Regions from separate parts of the Variovorax terrae genome, predicted to be linked through region 1. Evidence: riboswitches for the same ligand, from Rfam matches in the RefSeq annotation. Region 1 holds a riboswitch; the other holds the start of a gene.
The links. A riboswitch is a leader RNA that binds a small molecule or an ion and turns the genes downstream of it on or off. The one in region 1 is predicted to bind glycine.

Region 1 (4,497 bases):
ACCGCGCGCGCGTGGACGAGGACGACGCCAAGGGCGTGGCCGAGCTGCGCGCCAAGGGCATGCAGGTGGTGGAGACCGTGGACAAGGCCAAATTCGTGAGCACGCTCACGCCGGTCTACGCCGATTTCGAGAAGCAGTTCGGCAAGGCCAACCTCGACACCATCCGCAACTACAAGTAGAACGCTCCTTTTTTCATAGCAAACAATGCCCGGAGGTCCAGGACCTTCGGGCATTTTCATCAGAAAAAGCCCCATGAAAGCAGCTTTTCTCCGGTTCGAGCGCTTCGCCTCCGAACTCGCCATGGCCGGCGCCTGCCTGATGCTGGCCGTGGCCTCGACGCTGGGCCTGTACCAGATCATCACGCGCTTCGTGATCGAGAAACCGGCCGAGTGGACCGAGGTGCTGATCCGCTTCAGCCTGATCTGGATGGTGTTCCTGGGCATTCCCGCGGCGTTCCGCGCCGGCGCCATGGTCAGCGTGGACGTGCTGTACCGCTGGAGCCCGCCGGCCTTCAAGCGCGTGCTCGACTGGGTGGTGTGCCTGGCCGCGCTGCTGCTGGTGGCCGTGATCCTCTGGTGGGGCTGGGACTACGCGCAGCGCGGCAAGGTCCAGACCATGAGCGGCCTGGAGTCGCTGTCGATGTTCTGGGCCTACCTGGCGATGCCGGTCGGCGCCCTGTTCTCGGTGTTCGGCATCGTCGGCAACCTGCTCGACCCGCAGCGGCTCGAACTCGAAACCGCGCAATAAAAGAAAGACAAGAATCGCCATGTCCACCGTGATGATTTCCACCATGGTGCTGTGCTTTGCACTCACCATCTCCGTTGCCGTCTCGATCGGCCTGGCCTCGGTGCTCGGCATCCAGGTCGCCAACGCCAACATGCTCATCTCCGTCAAGGAGATGTTCGGCTCGATCAACAAGTTTCCGCTCGCGGCCATCCCGTTCTTCATCCTGGCCGGCAACCTCATGGAGACCGGCGGCATCTCGCGCCGCCTGGTCGAGTTCGCCAAGAGCATCGTGGGCGGCGTGCAGGGCGGCCTGCCGATGACCTGCGTGCTCACCTGCATGATCTTCGCCGCCGTCTCGGGCTCCTCGGTAGCCACCACCTTCGCCATCGGCGCGATCCTGATCCCGGCCCTGATCAAGCACGGCTACCCCACCACCTACGCGGCGGCGCTGCAGGCCACCAGCGCCGAGCTGGGCGTGATCATCCCGCCCTCGATCCCGATGATCCTGTACGGCGTCTCGGCCGAGGTCTCGATCGGCGAGCTGTTCATCGCCGGCTTCGGCCCGGGCCTGCTGATCGGCGGCGCGCTGATGCTGTTCGTCTGGCTCTACTGCAAGTACAAGGGCTGGGGCAAGAACGACGGCGTCGGCCGCATGTCCCTGGGCCGCGCCACCTGGCAGGCCGGCTGGGCGCTGATGATGCCGGTCATCATCCTCGGCGGCATCTACGGCGGCGTGTTCACGCCGACCGAGGCCTCCGCCGTGGCCGTGTTCTACGCCCTGATCGTGGGCATGGTGATCTACCGCGAAATCAGCGTGAAGGACCTCTACGCCATCCTGCGCAAGTCGGTGATGTCGTCGGCGGTCATCATGTTCATCATCGCCAACGCCGGGCTGTTCGCCTTCCTGCTCACGCGCGCCGGCGTGCCCGAGGCCATCGGCCACTGGCTCGAGCAGGTGCTGCAGTCGCCCGCCATGTTCCTGCTGGGCGTGAACGCGGCGCTGTTCGTGATCGGCATGTTCATCGAGACCAGCGCCGCCATCATCGTGCTGGCGCCCATCCTTGCCCCGGTGGCGCTGCACTTCGGGGTGGACCCGGTGCATTTCGGGCTGATCATGGTGGTCAACCTCGCCCTGGGCATGATCACGCCGCCGTTCGGCGTGAACCTGTTCGCCGCCTGCACCGTGGCGCGCATCTCGCTGGACCGCATCGTGACGCAGCTGCTGCCCTTCGTGCTGGTGGTGCTGGCCTGCCTGATGGTGATCACCTACGTGCCCGGGCTGTCGCTGGGCCTGCGCGACCTGGTGTACTCGCGCTAGAACCTGTCCACGCCCTGCCGGCTTCATCAAGCTGTCACCTTTTCCATCGATGCTGTGGCTTTGACCTCCACGGCATCGCATGTTCCTGCTGAAGACCGACAAGGCGCGCGCTGAGCTTCGCCCGGGCAACCGGACGCTGGGCCAGCGCGAGCGCACGCTCCTGCTGCTGGCCGACGGCCAGAAGTCGGCGCAGGACTTCCGCGGGCTGTTCGACGGCGAAGGCGAGGAGATCGCGCTGCGCCTGCTGCGCGAGGGCTACCTGCAAGGCGGTGCCGCTGCCGCGCGGGCGCCGGCACCGGCGCCCGTGGCGCCCCCGACCGCGGCGCAGCGCGAGGCTTTCCCGAGCCCCGAGACCACGCAGGCCATCCGGGTGGCGGCCGATTCATTCGAGGGCAAGCGCTCGCTGGCGACCACGCGCATGTTCCTGTTCGACATCTGCGAGCGCATGTTCGCCCGGCGCGACCCGGCGCTGGCCGAGCAGTTCCGCGAGGCGCTGCGCGCCGCCAAGGACCGCGACAGCATGCTCGCGGCCGGCCGCAGCATGCTGGTGGAGATCGAGAAGGCCGCGGGCCACGAGCGCGCCGACTCGATCAGCGAGCGCATCGCCATGCTGCTGCCGCCCGAATACGCGAGCTGAGGCCGCGCCCATCCGTTACACTGGCGGGGTCAGGAGAGAGCCCTTTTCCAAGGGCCGCCGAAGGCGCAGGATCCATCCGAACGCTCAGGCAAAAGGACTGGCAAACGTCCGCAAGGACGTCCCCCCCTGGAGAGAGGCCGCTGCGCGCAGCGGCCCACCGAAGGAGCAAGCCGCAGTCTGCCCATGTCGTCCATGGCGGGCCCGGTGAATCTCTCAGGTAAAGCGGACAGCGGGGCAAGCCCATGGCCCTGGGGCCATGGAACCTGTTTGCCCTGGAGAACACCTTGTCCGCCGCCACCGCCCCCCTGCTCAAGACCCCGCTGCACGGCCTGCACCTCGAACTGGGCGCCCGCATGGTGCCGTTCGCCGGCTACAGCATGCCGGTGCAGTACCCGGCCGGCCTGATGGCCGAGCACCACCACACGCGCAGCGCCGCCGGCCTGTTCGACGTCTCGCACATGGGCCAGCTGCGCCTCGTGGGGCCGGACGCCGCCGCCGCCTTTGAAACCCTGATGCCAGTGGACGTGATCGACCTGCCCGTGGGCAAGCAGCGCTACGGCCTGCTGCTCAACGGCGAAGGCGGCATCATCGACGACCTGATGTTCGTGAACCGGGGCAGCGACCTGTTCGTGATCGTCAACGGCGCCTGCAAAGCAGGCGACATCGCGCACATCCAGGCGCGCATCGGCGCGCGCTGCGAGGTCATTCCCATGCCCGAGCGCGCCCTGCTCGCGCTGCAGGGGCCGCAGGCCGCGCAGGCGCTGTCGCGGCTGCTCACCCACATCGAGAAACTCGTGTTCATGACCGGCGGCCACTTCACCTGGGAAGGCGCCGACCTGTTCATCACCCGCAGCGGCTACACCGGCGAGGACGGCTTCGAGATCTCGGTGCCCGACTCCCACGCCGAGGGCCTGGCCCGCACGCTGCTGGCCCAGCCCGAGGTCCAGCCCGTCGGCCTGGGCGCGCGCAATTCGCTGCGCCTGGAGGCCGGGCTGTGCCTGTACGGCAACGACATCGACACGGGCACCACGCCGGTCGAGGCCGGCCTGACCTGGGCCCTGCAGAAAGTGCGCCGCGCCGGCGGCGCGCGCGAGGGCGGCTATCCGGGCGCGGCCAAAGTGATGGCGCAATTGCAGGACGCGGCAGGGGCCTTGACGCGAAAGCGCGTCGGACTCGTGGCGCTGGAGCGGATTCCGGTGCGCGAGCACACCGAGCTGCAGGATGCGGCCGGCCGGCGCGTCGGTGAAGTCACCAGCGGCCTGCTCGGGCCCAGCATCGACCGGCCCGTGGCCATGGGCTACGTGGACGCCGCCCAGGCCGCCCCCGGCACCCGGCTGAACGCCCTGGTGCGCGGCAAGCCGGTGCCGATGGAAGTCAGCCCCATGCCCTTCGTTCCCAACCGATACTACAGGGGCTGATTGCACAGCCCTTTTTCAACCTTTTTCCGGAGAACCGACCATGACCGTCAAGTACACCCAGGATCACGAGTGGATCCAGCTCGAAGACCATGAAGCCGCCGTCGTCGGCATCACGCTGCATGCGCAGGACGCGCTGGGCGACGTGGTGTTCGTCGACCTGCCCGAAGTCGGCAAGACCTTCAGCCAGGGCGAAGTCGCCGGCGTGGTCGAGTCGGTCAAGGCCGCGGCCGACATATTCATGCCCGTGGCCGGCGAGGTCACCGAAGTCAACGAGGCCCTGCGCGCCGACCCGGCGCTGGCCAACAGCGACCCGATGGGCAACGGCTGGTTCTTCAAGATCCTGATCAAGGACATGGCCCAGTTCGACCAGCTGATGGACGAACCCGATTACGAGAAAT
Region 2 (4,497 bases), on a different contig from region 1:
GCTGGCCAAGGTGCGCGCCACGCTGGTGGGCCTGATGCGGCCCGGCGACGGCGCGGCGGGCGAGCTGGTCAACCGCGCCGGCCATTTCGGCGTCGACACCCAGGTGCGCCACATCATCGGCCTCGACCCGGCGCGCCAGGGCGTGGCGGTGGCCGACCCGGTGCAGCCCGGCACGCGCCTGGCGTTCTGCCAGCGCAATGCGCAGGCCGCGCGCGCCGACCTGATCCGCGTCTGCGCCGAGATCCGCGAGGAGCTCGAGCCCGAGGAAATGCCGCTGTCCGCGGCGGCCGCGCTGGCCGCACCCGAGGCCGAGTCGGCCCCCAACCCGGCGCGGCGCATTGCCGGCGCGGTCTACGTGAGCTGCGCCGGGCGCGGCGGCCCGCATTTCGGCGCGCCCAGCGCCGAGCTGCAGATCGTGCGCCGCGCGCTCGGCGACGTGCCGCTGGTGGGCTTCTTCGCCGGCGGCGAGATCGCGCGCCACCACCTGTATGGCTACACCGGCGTGCTCACGGTGTTCACGGCGGCAGACTGAGGCGGGGATGACGCGCCGCCTCCTGCCGTTGCTGCTGCTGGGCCTAGGCCTGCTCGCCGGCACCGGCGAGGCCGCGCAGTGCTACCGCAACCCGCAGGGCGCGCTGCGCTGCCGCGCCGCGCCCGACACGCCCTGCATGGCCGGCCGCAACGGCGAGGTGATGTGCGCGCCTAGGGGCGGCGGCATCGTGGCCGACCGCGAAGGCAACCCGCTGTGCGGCATCGGCCGCTGCGTGCAGGCGCCCAACGGCGACCCGGTCTGCGCCACGCAACTGCGCGGCGCCGTGACCATGCGCACCGACGGCACGCCGGTCTGCGCCGGCGGCTGCGTGCCGGGCCAGGCCGGGCTGTGCCGGCCCGAGACGCCGCAAAGCCCCTGAGCCATGGACGTGCCGGCATAAACTCCGCTCCATGAACCCTGCCGACGCTGCCGCCACCGATTCCAAGCCGCCCGGCCTCGGGCGCAGCCTGTCATGGGCCTGGCAGGCCCCGCCCGCCGGCGGCGTGTCGCGGCTGAACCTCACCTGGCGCCTGCTGAAGGCGCAGCTGCGCTCCAACCTGGCCTTGCGCCGCTGGATGGCGGTGGTCCACGAGCACCACGAGCGCGGCCTGATGCCCGACCTGCCGGCCGAATTCCTGCGCGCGGTGCGGCCCGACGTGAACCGGGGCGTGTCGCTGCCCCAGCGCATCACGCACCTGATCGACCATGCCGACTGGCTGGAGACGGCGTTCCAGCCCGCCGCGCTGCAGCAGCTGGCGGCTGGGCAGCCGGTGGTGCTGGCCGAGCTGCCGTCGTCCGGCCATGACCCGCTGCGCCTGCAGCTGCAGCGCGCCGCGCCCCACAGCCTGGAAGGCGACCTGCTGCTCACGCTGACGACGCTGCCGGACGACGGCCGCGCGGTGGACCTCGCGGCGCTCGCGTTCAGCTGCTTTCGCATCCAGGGCCAGCCCTGCCTGGCGATCGGCGGCCTGCGCGGGCCGCGGCAGCCCGGCGGGCGCCTGAGTCCGGAAGACCTGCTGCGGGCCCTGCGGGGCTGGAGAACGCCGGTGTTCCTGGTGCGCGTGATGCAGTCGCTGGCCCAGTTCTGGAACCTGCCGCTGGTTGGCCTGGACCCGGCCTGGCACTCGCTGCAGGCCGGCGGCCGGCTGCCGCGGGACGCCGGCCGCCGCGAGCTGGCCCAGCGCATTGCCGACAGCCACAACGCCCTGTGGGAGCACTTCGGCGCCAAGCATGGCGCCGAAGGCTGGCGCGTGCTGTCGCGCGAATCCGACGACGCGCTGGCGGCCACCGCCTCGTCGGCCGACAAGCGTGCGCGCCAGGCCCGGCGCGCAGACTACTGGATCCGTGTCAACACCCGGCTGAGCCGCGGCCTGGGCGAGGTGCTGCTGCGCCCCGGCCGGCACGCCAGCCTGCACGGCATGACCGAGAGCCACACGATCCAGGACAACCCGTTCACCCGTTCGGGCGCGCCCTCCAGCGTGCTGGACTCGGGGCCCGGCGAACTGATCGGCCGGCTCTGAGGTTCGCCTGCCGGCAGGGCAGGGCGCGCACGGTCCCGTTCAGGCCTTGCCGGCGGGCTGCGGCAGCGTCATCGAGGCACCGGCGCCGCGCCGCACGCTGCCCGTGAACGCAAAATCGACCTCGGGCGCGAGCCCGCTCACGATGCGCGCGATCGACTTGCCCGAGCCGCAGGCATGGGTCCAGCCCAGCGTGCCGTGGCCGGTGTTGAGGAACAGGTTCGGCAGCTTCGTCCCGCCGATCAGCGGCACGTTGCTCGGCGTGGCGGGGCGCAGGCCGGTCCAGAACTGGGCCTGCGTGGTGTCGCCGGCGCCAGGGAACAGTTCTTCGACGCGGCGCACGATGGCTTCGCAGCGCACGCGGTTCAGGTCGCGGTCGTAGCCGTTGAGCTCGGCCGTGCCGGCGATGCGCAGGCGGTCGCCCGACTCGGAGGTGTAGCGCGAGAACACGAGCTTGAACTCGTCGTCGGTCAGCGAGACCTGGTGCGCCTTCGAGGCGTCCTTCACGGGCAGCGTCACCGAGTAGCCCTTGGCCGGATAGATCGGCAGGCGAATGCCCAGCGGCGCGGCGTACAGCGGGCTCAGCGAGCCCATGGCCAGCACGAAGGCGTCGCCGCGGATGCGCTGGAAACGGCCTTCGCTGTCGGTGGCCTCGACGTGGTCGATGCTGCCGCCGGCTTCGCGCAGCGCGGTCACCGTGTGGCTCATCAGGAACCGGACGCCGGCGGCCTGTGCCAGCGTGACGAGCTCGCGCGCGAAGCGGTTGGCGTCGCCCGATTCGTCCTCGGCCGTGTAGGTGGCGCCGGCCAGTTGCGGACGGATGTGGGCGAGCGCGGGCTCGATCTTCACGGCCTCGTCGGCCGAGATCACCCGGCGCTCGCAGCCCAGCGCGCGCATCTGCTCGGCGGGCTGGAGGGCGGCGTCGAACTCCTTTTGCGTCGTGTAGAAGTGCAGGATGCCCTGCGTGCGCTGGTCGTAGGCCAGGCCGGTGTCGCGGCGCAGCTGCTGCAGCACGTTGCGGCTGTAGGTGCCCAGGCGCACGATCTGCTCGATGTTGTGCCGGGTGCGCGCCGGCGTGCATTCGCGCAGGAACTGCAGGCCCCAGAGCCACTGGCGCAGGTCGGCGCGCAGGCGGAACAGCAGCGGCGCGTCTTCCTTGCCCAGCCACTGCAGCACCTTGAGCGGCGCACTCGGGTTGGCCCAGGGCTCGGCATGGCTGACCGAGATCTGCCCGCCGTTGGCGAAGCTGGTTTCGGCGGCCGGGGTGGCCTGCCGGTCGATCACGGTCACGTCGTGGCCGAGCTGCTGGAGGTAATACGCCGAGGTGACGCCGAGCAGGCCGGCGCCGAGAACGATCACTCGCATGATGAGAGCCTTTTTGACAGAAGGTCCGCGCGGGGTGGACGCGAGCTGCTATCAAAAGAGGAGCAACCCGGCGCTGTCCGCGTGGTTGCCGCTCCCCCTGTCCTTGGTACCTGAGAGATTCACCCGCCGGTTCTCCGGGGGGCTTGCTCCTTCGGTGCATCACGGTGGTGATGGCTCTCCAGACGGCTTTTCAGTGTGTGCAGTACGGAACCTGAGCGTGTATGGGAGTTTGCGCCTTCGGTGGAACGCGGCTGGCGCGTTCGCTCTCCTGCAGCTGTCCATTGTAGAGGGAGTCGGGCAGTGCGGTATCGCCTGCCGGTACGCGGCGTGCCGCCTGGCAGGCCCCGGCGAAGCAGCGCCGCCGGCCGGGGGCCGCGCGGCCACACTGGCGCCGTGGATGCCACCCGGGAGAAGGCATGAGCCGCCCCCGGAACCGCCACAGGCCTGCGGCACAATCTGCCGCAACATCGACGCCGACCGTGAAGAGGAGCCCCGTATGACGAGCCAGAGCAGCCCCGCCGCCGCCCCCGCGCCGGGCGAGCACCCCAACCAGTTCGCGCTGCTCCGGCAACGCCGCTTCGCGCCCTTCTTCTGGACGCAGTTCTCGGGCGCGGCCAACGACAACCTGTTCAAGTTCGCCTTCACCGTGATGGTGACCTACCAGCTCAGCGTGGGCTGGCTGCCGCCGGCGATGGCGGGGCTGGTGATCGGTGCGCTGTTCATCCTGCCGTTCCTGCTGTTCTCGGCCACCAGCGGCCAGCTCACCGACAAGCACGACAAGACGGTGATGATCCGCTTCGTGAAGAACCTGGAGATCGTGATCATGGCGATCGCGGCCTGGGGCTTCTACAGCGAGAACGCGGCGGTGCTGCTGGGCTGCACCTTCCTCATGGGCCTGCACTCCACGCTGTTCGGCCCGGTCAAGTTCGCCTATCTGCCGCAGGTGCTCAATGAGCGCGAACTGACCGGCGGCAACGGCATGGTGGAGATGGGCACCTTCGTCGCGATCCTGCTGGGCAACGTCGTGGGCGGGCTGATCATGGCGGTGCCCGAGGTCGGCCACCGCGACGTGGCCATCGCCTG

Region 2: another riboswitch for glycine. It lies ahead of MMF98_RS15815 (D-amino acid dehydrogenase); the one in region 1 lies ahead of gcvT (glycine cleavage system aminomethyltransferase GcvT).

What each region holds. Positions count from the first base shown of each region.
Region 1 is NZ_JALGBI010000001.1:2,560,754-2,565,250, forward strand. It holds gene MMF98_RS12050 (TRAP transporter substrate-binding protein) at 1-179, shown strand, start outside; gene MMF98_RS12055 (TRAP transporter small permease) at 253-747, shown strand; gene MMF98_RS12060 (TRAP transporter large permease) at 767-2,044, shown strand; gene MMF98_RS12065 (hypothetical protein) at 2,124-2,681, shown strand; glycine riboswitch at 2,702-2,791, shown strand; glycine riboswitch at 2,798-2,921, shown strand; gene gcvT (glycine cleavage system aminomethyltransferase GcvT) at 2,966-4,099, shown strand; gene gcvH (glycine cleavage system protein GcvH) at 4,140-4,497, shown strand, end outside.
Region 2 is NZ_JALGBI010000002.1:99,550-104,046, forward strand. It holds gene MMF98_RS15800 (FIST signal transduction protein) at 1-532, shown strand, start outside; gene MMF98_RS15805 (hypothetical protein) at 540-911, shown strand; gene MMF98_RS15810 (DUF535 family protein) at 943-2,052, shown strand; gene MMF98_RS15815 (D-amino acid dehydrogenase) at 2,092-3,414, opposite strand; glycine riboswitch at 3,502-3,606, opposite strand; gene MMF98_RS15820 (MFS transporter) at 3,911-4,497, shown strand, end outside.